Saccharicrinis fermentans DSM 9555 = JCM 21142: one gene and its partner. The protein of the gene in region 1 interacts with the protein of each later gene in a pairwise test. Links are inferred from orthologs where the notes say so. Each region holds a gene or a part of one and is shown on either strand. Other genes may lie near its edges.

Region 1 (7,731 bases):
GTGGTAAGACATGAGGATGGAAAGGAAAATGCTTTTTCGGTGTGGTATTTCCATAAAGAGCAATTATTGGCCGTTGATGCGGTTAATAATGCCAAAGCCTATATGATTGGAGCAAAATTTATCAGACAGAAGATTGGTGTTGATAAAAATAAATTGGGGGATAGTCGTATTCCTTTAAAGCCTACCAACCTATTAAAGGAGTAGCTATAAAATAAATATCAGCTGTACTTAATGGTTGAATTCATAGGAGCGCCCGTATTCTTTTTTATAATGATAGGGGGTAATGGATTTGTATTTTTTAAACTGCCGATGAAAGAAGGGCAGGCTATCGAAACCACTTAAATAACAGGCTTCCGATACGGTTACGTCCTTTTCTTGGAGAAGCTTACAAACTCTTTGTATTCGGTATTCATTCAGAAAAGAGAAAAAGGGCTTGCCCATGGCCTTGCTGAAGAATCGGGAGAAAGCTGATTCCGATAAACCAACAAGTTTGGCCAACGTCTGTAAGTGAATCTTATTTTGATAATTAGACTCTATATGGCTAAAAATGGTGTTTAAACGGTCGCTTGTTGTGGTGGTGATCTTTTGGCTTCTGATGGAGCTGCATATAAAACGTTTGTGAGCATAGGTGCTCAAAATATATAGTAACTGTAAAAATAGAATATGTTGATGAAGCCCTCTTTCTTTTATTATCTTTTCCATAAGCTCGATGATAGAGGGGGATGCTTGAATTTTTAAGCCTCGTTGACTGTCTTGTAATAGAGGAAAAAGGTCTGATAACTCAGGTCTGTCATCCACCAAAACCGGTTTCCATTGTATCACCAGTGATTGACACCTGGAAGAAGAACCTACCTCGTTTTTCCAGCAATGAACCATGTTGGGAGACATTAATACCAAGTCTCCCTTTTCAAAAGGCTCAATTTTATCGCCTACATATCGTGTCCCGGAACCCTCCAGGATATATACCAACTCGTATTCGGGATGAAAATGTAATGGATCAACAAAATTATCTTGGCTGTATTGGTAGGCTAGTAATAAGGCTTCTTGATCGATGGCTATGTTTTCTAGTATTGCTTTCATGTAACAAGGGTTGATCTTTAAATAATATGATACTATTATATAACAGTTTTGTTATAAAAAGGTTAAGCTTTATAGCTATAAATCATGCAATCTCAACGAGTGTTGAATGAAGAGTATCATTGACATAGCCACAGGATAAAAACTGGAACATAAATTTCTCGACATTCTCGCTTAAAAAGCTAACTTTGTGAGTTGAGTTCAATGCGAACTGTTTGACTATAAAGAGCTGATATACAATGTTTTTAATATTTGATACTGAAACTACTGGACTTCCTAAGAATTGGAAAGCACCTATAACCGATACTGATAACTGGCCCAGAATGGTACAGTTGGCATGGCAATGTCATGATGTGGAGGGTAACTTCTTGTTTGCCAAAAACCATGTGATTACACCTGATGGGTATACTATTCCTGAGGATGTGGTAGCAGTGCATGGTATCACCACTGAAATAGCCTACGAAAAGGGTATTCCTTTGAAAGAGGCGTTGGAGGATTTCATGGCCGATGTGGAAAAAAGTAAATTTATCATTGGTCATAATGTGAACTTCGATATTAATATTGTTGGTTGTGAGTTGATTCGCTCTGAGATGGATGAGCAGACCTTGGTGAATGCGCCCATGATTGATACTATGACGGGTAGTAAGGAGTTTTGTGCTTTAACACGGGGCGGGAAACTTAAAAATCCAACACTTACGGAGTTACATATAAAGCTTTTTAAAGTTCCTTTTGAAGAAGCGCATAATGCTGCGGCCGATGTGGAGGCTACTTCCAGGTGTTTTTTGGAGTTGATTCGGGTAGGAGGACTGCCTTTGCAGATGCTGCAAATGACAGATGCTGAGCTGGAGGCTTTTAGGAAGAATAATCCCCGTGAGATTGCTTTGGTGGGTATTAAGTACGAATCTTTTAAAGTGGATGTTTTTGAAGATATTCCCTTGGAGGAAGAGGAACGTATCATTACCGAGGCCGCTAAAGATGCGGAGATATGGCCCTTTGTTCATCTTCATGTTCACACACAATATTCTATTTTGGATGGAGCCAATAAAACAGGTGCCATCGCTGCTAAAGCCAAGGAAGATGGTCAGCCTGCTGTGGCTATTACCGATCATGGAGGTATGTTTGGTGTGAAAGAGTTTCATGAGGCATGTAAAAAGAACGATGTAAAGCCAATTCTTGGTGTTGAAGCTTATGTTGCTCAACGCGGCCATCTGCGTAAGGATGACAAAACAGATTCCTCAGGACATCATATCATATTATTGGCTAAAAACTACAAAGGCTATCAAAACCTATTGCAGCTCACTTCCATTGCACATACCGATGGTTTTTATTATAAACCACGTATTGATAAGGAGCTGCTTGAAAAATATAGCGAGGGTATTATTGTTACCAGTGCTTGCCTGGGAGGAGAGGTGGCTCAACATATTATGCAGGGAAACCTGGATAAAGCCAAGGAAACCATTCGGTGGTTTAAGCGGGTGTTTGGAGATGATTATTACCTGGAGTTGATGCGCCATATTAATAATGATCCTATTTTAAGGCGTGATACCTGGCAAAATCAAGCCAAGGTGAACCGTGTGCTGATAAAATTGGGAAAAGAATTGGGGGTGAAAGTGGTTGCGACCAATGACAGTCACTTTACCAATGAAGAAGACGCCGAGGCGCATGATATGTTGGTATGCTTAAGTACCGGTCGTGATTATACCGATCCTACACGCATGCGCTATTCTAAGCAAGAGTGGTTTAAATCTTGTGAAGAGATGAGTAAGCTCTTTGCTGATATTCCGGAAGCGATTCATAATACCATTGAAATAGCCGACAAGGTTGAGTTCTTTGAGCTGAATAGTGATCCTATTATGCCTCCGTTTGATATTCCTGAGGATTTTGGAACTTATGAAGGATATTGTGAAAAATATGATGAGGCAGCACTGATCGAAGAGTTTGGTGAAGATTCGTTTAAGCGTTTGGGTGGATATGAGAAGGTGGTGCAGATTAAACTGGAAGCTGATTATCTAGAACATCTAACCTACGAGGGAGCTAAATTGAGATATCCCGATAATTTTACGGAGGAAAAAAAGGAACGTATTGTCTTTGAGTTAAATACGATCAAGACCATGGGTTTTCCAGGGTATTTCCTGATTGTGCAGGATTTTATTAACTGGGCCAAGGATAACGGCGTTCTGGTGGGACCGGGAAGGGGTTCTGCTGCCGGAGCCGCTGTTGCCTATTGTATTAAAATTACGGATGTGGATCCCATTAAGTATGATCTGCTGTTTGAGCGTTTCTTAAATCCGGATCGTATCTCCATGCCCGATGTGGATATTGATTTTGATGATGATGGCAGGCAAAGGGTGTTGGATTATGTAACTGGAAGGTATGGAAAAGATAAAGTAGCCCATATTTGTACTTTTGGTACGATGGCTACTAAAAGTTCCATTAAAGATGTGGCCAGGGTGCTGAACCTGGATTTGTCGGAGGCAAACCGTCTGGCTAAGATGGTGCCAGAAGCTCCTAAGATGAATTTTAAAAAGGCCTTTAAAGAAGTTCCCGAGCTGGAGCTGGAGAAAGAGTCGCCCGATCCTTTGGTGGCTCAAACAATGAAGTTTGCGGAACAATTGGAAGGAGCCGTTAGACAGACAGGCGTGCACGCTTGTGGTGTTCTGATTGGTAAAAATCCTCTGGTGGAGCACCTGCCGGTGATGCCTACCAAAGGGGAAGAATTGCTCACAACGCAGTACGATGGACGTTTTGTGGAGAATATCGGTTTGTTAAAAATGGACTTTCTGGGACTAAAGACTTTGTCCATATTTAAAGAAGTGTTGGGTAATATCAAGCTGTCCAAAGGAATCGATGTTGATCTGGCAAATATTCCTTTAGATGATGAAAAGACTTTTGAGCTCTTTGGTAAGGGTGAGACAACGGCCGTATTTCAGTTTGAGTCTCCGGGCATGAAAAAGCACTTGCGAGGATTGCAGCCAAACCGTTTCGAGGATTTGGTGGCCATGAATGCCTTGTATCGTCCGGGTCCTATGGAATATATTCCTTCATTTATTGAACGTAAGCATGGACGAGAGAAAATCATATATGACCATCCTTTGATGGAGCCCTACCTAAAAGATACCTATGGTATTACGGTGTATCAGGAGCAGGTGATGCTCCAGTCGAGAGCATTGGGTGGCTTTACAAGGGGTGACTCCGATTCGCTACGTAAGGCCATGGGTAAGAAGGTCATTGCCATGATGGATAAGCTGAAGCTTAAATTTATTGATGGCTGTTTGGCGAGTGAGGACTTTGTGAATCCTTGTAAGAATGGAGAAACAACCATTAGTAAGCCCGAAGATCTCATTGAAAAAATATGGAAAGACTGGGAGGCTTTTGCCAGTTATGCCTTTAATAAATCCCACTCCGTGTGCTACGCTTTTGTGGCTTATCAGTCGGGATATTTGAAAGCGCACTATCCTGCAGAGTTTATGGCCGGGGTTTTGAGTCGTAACCTTACCGACATTAGCAAGATTACCACCTTTATGGAGGAATGTAAGCGGATGGGAATGGAGGTTTTAGGTCCTGATGTGAATGAGAGTTACCGTAAATTTACCGTAAATAAAAGTGGAGCCATTCGTTTTGGAATGGCAGGAGTAAAAGGTGTGGGAGCTGGTGCAGTAGAAGAAATTATCAGGGTACGTGAAGAGGGCGGACCTTTTAAGGATATATTTGATTTTGTGGAGCGTGTGAATCTGCAGACAGTCAATAAAAAGAACCTGGAGGCCTTGGCCGCTGCAGGTGGTTTTGATGGTTTCACCGATTTACATCGAGCGCAGTATTTTGCTTCGTTACCCGGAGAACAAACCACTTTTGTGGAAAACCTAGCCCGTTATGGTAACTTGTATCAAAATGATCAGGCCACAGCGGCCAGTTCTCTCTTTGGTGCAGCTGGCGCCAATGCGGCCATTACCAAGCCGGTAGCACCGGTCTGTGAAGAGTTTTCCATACTTGAGAAACTAGCCCGTGAAAAGGATCTGATCGGAATTTACCTTTCTGCACACCCACTGGATGTTTACAAGCTGGAGATAAATCATTTTTGTACAACCAAATTTAAAGATTTGGAAGACCTGGAAAAGATGAAAGGTAGAGATGTGACTATGGGCGGAATTGTGACGGCGGCTCGTTCCGGTACCACCAAAAAAGGGAATCCATATGGTATTATGACAGTGGATGATTATACCGGATCGTATGAGTTTGCCTTTTTTGGACGAGATTATCCTGAATTCGCCAAGTTTATGGTAGAGGGATATTACATTCTTATTAAGGGAAAGGTGCAGGAGAAACAGTGGAGTAAGGATGGAGAGCTAGAGGTGAAAGTTAATAAAATTGAGATGTTGGATGGGGTTCGTGAATCTCGAATATCGGGTATTAACATTCAGATCCCCTTGCAGTCGCTGGACGATGCTTTGGTGACCGATTTGGCTGAACTTACCAAGGAAACCGAAGGAAATGTGACACTTCGCTTTTCGATATATGATAAGGAAGACCAAACACAACATGCGCAGTTTTTTTCCAGATCAACAAAAATAAATCTGAGCGATGAAATAGTGGATTATTTGGATTCCCATCCCGAAATATCATTTTCATTATCTTAGTAATGAGGGTGCTACGTTGGACTTCTGCGCTTGTTTTGTAGAGAGCCAATGTAAGATGCTCGCAGAGAGAAAAATGTGGAGGTGTGAAATAATTTTTTATTTTTGTGACTCATAAAAAAGCAGTACTTTGTATGTCTGCTAAACTTGGTAAATAACTATGCAACAATATCTTGATTTATGCCAACATGTGTTGGATCACGGTGTTTCAAAAGGAGACAGGACGGGGACAGGTACCATTAGTGTATTTGGACATCAAATGCGCTTTAACTTAAAGGATGGTTTTCCCTTGGTGACTACCAAGAAGCTTCACCTTAAGTCCATTATTCATGAACTAATTTGGTTTCTTAAAGGTAGTACGAATGTTAAGTATTTGCAGGATCATGGTGTTCGTATCTGGAATGACTGGGCTAAGGAAGATGGTGAATTGGGGCCTATTTATGGTTACCAATGGCGTTCGTGGCCCATGGCCAATGGCGAGTATGTGGATCAGATTAAAGAAGTGATTGAATCCATAAAGAACAATCCCGATTCTCGTCGTCATATTGTAAGTGCCTGGAATGTGGGACAGCTGGATGAAATGCAATTGCCACCTTGTCATATCTTGTTTCAGTTTTATGTGGCCGAGGGTAAACTGTCGTGCCAGTTGTATCAGCGAAGTGCTGATTTGTTTCTGGGTGTTCCGTTCAATATTGCATCTTATGCCTTACTCACTATGATGGTGGCACAGGTTTGTGGCTTGGAGTTGGGTGATTTTGTGCATACCTTGGGTGATGTGCATATCTATAAAAATCATATAGATCAGGTTAAATTGCAGGTTTCACGTGAAACGCGCCAGTTGCCTACCATGACTATCAATCCTGCCATTAAAAGTATAGATGATTTTAAGTTTGAGGATTTTACATTAAGTAATTATGACCCTCATCCACATATTAAAGGAGCTATCTCCGTATAAATTAATTTAGCCAATGACAAAAATTTCAATGATTGTAGCTATAGCCAAATTGCAGGCTATAGGTCAAAATAACGATTTGTTAGCTTATATTCCCAAAGACTTAAAAAGGTTTAAAGCACTCACAACAGGGCACACCATCATAATGGGTCGTAAAACATTTGATTCATTGCCCAATGGAGCATTACCAAATCGCCGAAATATTGTGATATCCAGAAATGAAGCACTAAAGATTGAGGGTGCTGAAGTTGTGCATTCTCCTGAAGCTGCCATTGAACTCTGCAAGAATGATGAGGAGGCTTTTGTGATAGGTGGTGCAACTGTTTATGAAGCTTTTTTACCCAAGGCAAATAAGCTTTATCTTACCTTGATTGATCAGTTTTTTAATGATGCGGATACTTTCTTTCCTGAGTTTGATGAATCTGAATGGAAAGAAACGTATAGGGAAGAGGTGGCTGATGATCACCAAAATGACTTTAGTTATACCTTCTTGGATTTAGAGCGTAAATAGCCGCTTGTTAGCCACGGTCTGGCATTATTACTATAATTTTTCACCACAGAATTTACAAAAACGCGCGTCTTTATCATGTCCTTCTTTTAAACACGAAGGGCATACCTGTGTGGTGGTATCTGCTTCTCGTTTGCGTGAAAGCTCAGCGGTAACAATTCCTGTGGGTACGGCTATGATGGCATAGCCCATAATCATAACCAAGCTTGATAGGGTTCTTCCCAAGGCGGTAATGGGTGCAATATCGCCATAACCTACGGTGGTGAGGGTAACAATGGCCCAGTAAATACTAATGGGGATGCTGGTGAAGCCGCTGTCGTTGTTTGATTCGATGATATACATCAGGGTACCTAAAATAACAACCAAAATCAATACGGTGAACAAAAAAATGCCAATCTTTTTTCGGCTGGCCATCAGGGCTTTCCAAAGCTGAGATGATTCGTTGATATAACGTGTTAGTTTCAGTACTCTAAAAATACGTAGTAAACGTAAGGCTCTTAAGACCAATAGCATGTGTGTGCCACTAAATATTAGTCCTAAAAAAGTGGGTATGATGGCCATAA
Region 2 (5,635 bases), 320 kb from region 1 along the record:
ACTCAGTAGAAGGATATCCTTCGATATTAAATTCCGTCTTTATAATAGGTTTAATATCAATCACATCCTGATAACGAATATGTCTTTCATCGGGACGTGGATGAACAGTAACACCCTCTGCACCATAATCCTGAACATCAATAGCCGCTTTCAGCACATTGGGTTGATCACCACCTCTTGAGTTCCGTAAGGTGGCTACCTTGTTAATATTTACACTTAACTTTGTCATCTCTATTTTGTTTTGTCATCATCCACAGGGCATTAGTCTAAAAATCATAAATAAACTAATCATTCACTTGATTGTTTCAATATATGCGACTAAATTTAGTCCTGAGTCTTATAAAAAAAGGAGAAATCAACTATCTCTCCTTGGGACAAAGTTAAGAGTATTTCTTGAAAGTATTGTATGTTAGCAAAAGATTTGATATCAGATATAGTTCCCGCATTACGAACCTCAGATTCCGGCCTGAATGCCTTGAACTGGATGGAGGTTTTTAGGGTATCGCACCTTCCCATCGTCAATAACAAAGAGCTACTGGGCCTAGTGACAGATACAGATATCTATGACATCAACAAGCCTGAAGAACCGCTGGGAAACCTCCCTTTATCTTTGACGGCTCCCTTTGTTACGCAAGACCAACACATATACGCTGTTATCGAAGTAGCTTCTAGACTTCAGCTAACTGTGGTTCCTGTATTATCCGACAAAAATGAATACCTCGGCTTGATTACACAAACCGACTTATTGAAAAATTTTGCCGATTTAATTGCAGTTCATACCCCTGGTGGAATTGTAGAAATAGATGTGCCCTCCTACGATTATTCAATATCAGAAATAGCCAGAATCATCGAAGATTCCGATACCAAAGTGCTAAGTTTCTACTTGAACCAAAACAAGGCAAGCGACACATTAAAGATTACAATTAAACTAAACAGAGAAGATATAACTCCAGTACTTAGAGCCTTCGACCGATATGACTACACCGTAAGTGCCTCTTACTCGGAACACAATACTGTAGATGAAGTAACGAAGAAAAATTACGATGCCCTAATTAGATACCTAAACATTTAATTACCGCTTGCTTTTGGCTCAATGAATGAGCCACGTCTACTATCTGCCCAGTCATGGTGATTGCTATTGGGAAGTGGAGCTAGATAACGAAGCAACCACAGATTAAAACAAAATTTTGATAAATGATACACTACATTCACCTAACAAAAGTCTGCAGGCAAAAAGCAACATTAACTGACAATAAAATTTGTACTTTTGCACAAAACAAGCATCCATGATTGAGTCAACTAGAGGAATCGTTCTAAACTACACTAGATATGCCGAATCGAGCATTATATCACACATCTACACCCAGAAATTAGGACTTCAGTCATACATGATTAATCAAGTTAGAAGTCGAAAAAAAAAAGACAAACATGTTTTTTTACAAGCGCTCTCCCTGTTGGATTTAGAAGTATATCATTCCGAAAAAAAAACCATACACCGCATAAAAGATTTCAAAGTAAACACCCCATTTACCCAGATTCCATTTGAACCCGTCAGACGCAGTCTGGCTTTCTTCCTTGCAGAGGTTCTTAACAAAGCCTTAAAACAAGAGGACAAAAGAGATGCCAACTTATTTACCTTCCTACATCAATCCATATCTATGCTGGACAGTCATTTACCTGGTGTTCAAAATTTTCACTTATTTTTATTGTTTCGCTTAACACGGCCTTTGGGTTTTTTTCCTTCCATGGACAGTAACGAAGCGCTTCCATACTTTAACCTAAAAACAGGCACATTTCAACAAAGCGAACCTGCACACCCCCATTACATGAACCATTCAGAGACATCGATTCTACGCCAGCTTAGTGAAATTAGAATTGAAGAATTAGATTCACTACAAATAAGCCAGGATGATAGAACAAAGTTTATCGAAAAAATGTTGGAATATTACCAACTTCACCTTTCCGGCTTTTCAAATATTAAATCACTCAAAGTACTCAAGGAATTGTACCGGTAATAGAATAAAATACGCAGTTGGCGGAATATTAAAGCTATTCTGCCCATTAGAAACTCTTTATAGCAAAAACTTTTGTAAATTGCTTTTTGCCATGATCATTATAAAAGCTATACTAACAGCATGATTTACGCGATAAAAATAAGGCTATCACCACATTAGGTCGTTAAAAAACATTTTAACACCCTAAAATCAACCACCAAACATATTACAGGAATGATTTAATTGCTATGACTATACACAATACAAATAACCTCACATCGCCTATGGCAATGGTGGAATATGCACGAGAAAATTCATTATTGAATCTGGCTGAGAGTCACTCCTTGGTCAAATGCAGTACAGAATTAGAACAATTACTACTTACCAAAATACTGCAGAATGCCAACATACCTTCCCCCAGATATGGCTTATTAGACTTGCGAGCCTCTATCGCAGCCAAGACTGCTAAGTTATACGACTATAGCTATGACCCAGAGACAGAGGTCACCATAACAAGCGGAGTTAAACAAAGTATTTTTGCCTCAGTAATGGCCTTATTAAAGGAGGGAGATGAGGTTTTGGTTTTTGAACCAGCCCACAGAAGCTACGAGCAAGCAATTGAGACAACAGGAGCACGTGCTATTTATGTTACACTACGCTCACCCGATTTTCATGTAGAATGGGAGGAAGTACAGAAATTAATATCTACTCAAACACGTATGATTATTATTAACTCTCCACATTTCCCTACCGGCTCCACCATGTCAGAACTGGACATGATTCGCCTTCAGAAAATACTCAACGGAACCAACATTGTTGTTTTAAGTGATGAATCCTTTGAACATATGGTATTTGATGGTGAGATGCACCAGAGCATAGCGCTTTATCCACTATTACGAGAGCGCAGCATTATTGTATCATCCTTTGATGAAACGCTCCATATTCCCAATTGGCATGTGGGCTATTGCATGGCTTCGGCCAAACTGACCAAAGAGATACGTAAGATGATTGATATCATTGGCGAAGGCATTCAATTACCATATCAGATGGCCATTGCAGAATGGATGAAGCAACAAAATAATTTCAGTCAGCTAGCTATTTTCCATCAAAGGAAAAGAGACCTGTTTCTCTCCTGCATCAAAGACTCTAAGATCAAAGCCATACCCAGCAAAGGAACCTATTTTCAATTGATAAGTTTTGAGCCTTCATTAGAAAAAAATGACATCGATATTGCCATCAAGTTAATTCACGAGCAGGATATTGCTACCATGCCCATCAGTTTCTATTACCACGAAAAAAGCAAAAAAAAGTTTTTACAAATAAACCTATCAGTGAGCGACGAACAAATATTAGATGCTGCAGCTAGGTTAAAAAGCATGTAAACCTTCCTTATGGCGTAACTCATATTTTTCGAGTTAAAAATAAAGGATGCAGCCTCAAGAGATAATTCATTTACAATAGTAAGCTTCGTAGGCAATAAAAAATCCCCAGCATAATACCACTGGGGAGTCCTTTTTAAAAATACACAATACTTATTTAAACCGAAATAATGCATTAGCACTTAGTAACAAGAGTTAAAAATGCAATCTTTCAAGTAGTCTTTTAAATAAGACATAGCAAGGCTATGATAAGTTAAAACAAGCCACAAAGATCGTTTTACACAGTGAAAGATGATTAATTTAGCCTAATTCCTTGTGAACTTTAAAAGAAAATTATAAACATATCAAACAAGATAGCTAGCAAGTTGGTAGGCAGCTATCTTGTCTCTTGCATTCTTCAGACTAAACCATAATTTTACAAATTCAACTCACTAAAAAGCTCCATCAACTTAGGGTTGGAAGGCCTTGGGGCATTTGAGGCTACAATATTACCATTGGGATCTATTAAAATAAACCTTGGAATACTATTTATTTCATAACTGGCAATAAATTCCGACCCCCAATCCTTATCAGCACGCAATTGAATACCGGCCAATTCTTTGTTTATCACTAACTTCCTCCAGGCCTCATTCTTTTTCTCTACGTCTATGGAAATACTTACAAATTCAATATTTCTACCATGGTATTGTTTTTCAACTTTTTTAAGAAAAGGAACCTCCGCCAGACATGGTCCACACCAGGTTGCCCAAACATCAATGTATACATATTTTCCTTTAAGATCACCTAACGATGTTGTTCCTCCAGCATGATTGATATAACCAGTGAAAACAGGTGAAGGCTGCCCTTTCGCAAGTTTTTTTAAGGCTTTATACTTTTCTGTTATACTTTCATTATTACGAGTTGATGTAGAAACAGAAACAAATGCCTTATAATACTGATCTAAACTATCCACACGTCCAATATCATATTTAGCTGCTGCCATTAATAAATCGTTTTTTATATAATCACTAGCAATATTTCCAAATATCTTCAATTTAGCGAAGTGTATATCAAGCCCCTCCTTTTCTGCTAATTCGTCGGCTTTCTTCCCGAAGTGTTCTGATATTAGTTTGCCATAAGACCCTCTTTGTTTATAGTCTTTTTCATTTGAATAATCCACTCCTTCAAACAGCTTATCAAAATCATTTGAAACTTTAAAACTAGCATCTTTAGTGTACAATCGGTGTCGACTTTCGTATTGAATAAGAGTTAAAAGATTGTAATAATACAACTCCTTACGTTCCATTTCCGAAAATTCTTTCGGAATATTCGGAAAACTATCCAAATAACTTTGATAACTCTCATTAAGCATGCTCTGTTTAGCAATAAATTCAGATTCTTTAAGAGACATAAATTCAGCATAATCGCCTCTCATACGAATGATACGGGCAATTTTTGTCAATAAATAATTAGAAGCATCAGGATTAGTTCCTGTTAACTTTGCAGTGTTTCTAAAATCTTTAGCAACAGCTGTCAGGTTATACTCTTCTCCAGCAATCAGATAAAGCTCTGCACTATTTCTACCATCTGTAAAAACATACCGTCCCGTTCCAAAGGTAATGGTGTCACAGAAGAAAGAGCCATCCTCTTGTAAGCTAACAGAGATTCTTCCTGGACTTGATCTTTTTACCAGCCTAAATTCTTTTTCAGGCGCATCTTCAATAGATCCGGTAAGTAGGATATAGTCTTTTTTTGTGGACAACTGACAAGACGCTAGTATCAACGTCGAAAGCAATAGAATTACAATATTTTTCATTTTTTAAAAATTAGCGAAACTTCACTAACCAGCGCAAATCTCAATTATTCACTTGTGTGTCTAATTATTTGCACTGCCACCTCTGTTTCATGTGTATATATAATTTAATTTTAAAAACACTCATTGGCATATAACTTCTTTACACCCTCAATAGGTATGGCAATTTTCACAACCATCTGCAAGCTTTTCCCACTGCTATCATAGTTGGCCCTCGTTGCGGATACAACACCTACCACTTTTCCTTCTGAATTAAATATAGGAGCACCACTTGAGCCCACAGCAAATTCGGCCGAAATACTAAACCTTGGCGCATCATGGCTTTCGAAATGTCTTGTAACATATCCTTTTGTGTAAGTATAAAACTGTCTTTGGGGATGACTTACCACACTTACCTCCTCACCAGTCTTTATATCCGAACCCAATGACAAAGGGGTCAATTTTGTTTCACTTGTATTTACCCGAAAGAT

What was found.
Region 2: the proteins of dnaE (region 1) and CYTFE_RS0118585 interact in binary tests that used the Escherichia coli proteins (3 or more experiments, as listed by UniProt). The link is inferred for Saccharicrinis fermentans DSM 9555 = JCM 21142 from one-to-one orthologs.

The regions. Positions count from the first base shown.
Region 1 is NZ_KI912107.1:4,232,965-4,240,695, reverse strand. What follows is about bases 947-5,911. They hold dnaE (DNA polymerase III subunit alpha), read left to right. Parts: upstream 947-1,316; coding sequence 1,317-5,711; downstream 5,712-5,911. Other genes in these bases: CYTFE_RS0117245 (thymidylate synthase), read left to right, coding at 5,869-5,911; CYTFE_RS0117255 (AraC family transcriptional regulator), read right to left, coding at 947-1,080. In the rest of the region: CYTFE_RS0117260 (NAD(P)/FAD-dependent oxidoreductase), read left to right, coding at 1-204; more of CYTFE_RS0117255, read right to left, coding at 229-946; more of CYTFE_RS0117245, read left to right, coding at 5,912-6,663; CYTFE_RS0117240 (dihydrofolate reductase), read left to right, coding at 6,677-7,171; CYTFE_RS0117235 (ion transporter), read right to left, coding at 7,202-7,731. UniProt on the Escherichia coli protein: DNA polymerase III is a complex, multichain enzyme responsible for most of the replicative synthesis in bacteria. This DNA polymerase also exhibits 3' to 5' exonuclease activity. The alpha chain is the DNA polymerase catalytic subunit.
Region 2 is NZ_KI912107.1:4,553,218-4,558,852, reverse strand. What follows is about bases 1,441-4,309. They hold CYTFE_RS0118585 (aminotransferase class I/II-fold pyridoxal phosphate-dependent enzyme), read left to right. Parts: upstream 1,441-2,242; coding sequence 2,243-3,376; downstream 3,377-4,309. Other genes in these bases: CYTFE_RS0118580 (TlpA family protein disulfide reductase), read right to left, coding at 3,789-4,309; recO (DNA repair protein RecO), read left to right, coding at 1,441-2,015. In the rest of the region: CYTFE_RS0118600 (pyridoxine 5'-phosphate synthase), read right to left, coding at 1-229; CYTFE_RS0118595 (CBS domain-containing protein), read left to right, coding at 407-1,072; more of recO, read left to right, coding at 1,287-1,440; more of CYTFE_RS0118580, read right to left, coding at 4,310-5,168; CYTFE_RS0118575 (S1 family peptidase), read right to left, coding at 5,279-5,635. UniProt on the Escherichia coli protein: Shows aminotransferase activity with methionine and histidine as substrates, and to a lesser extent also with phenylalanine.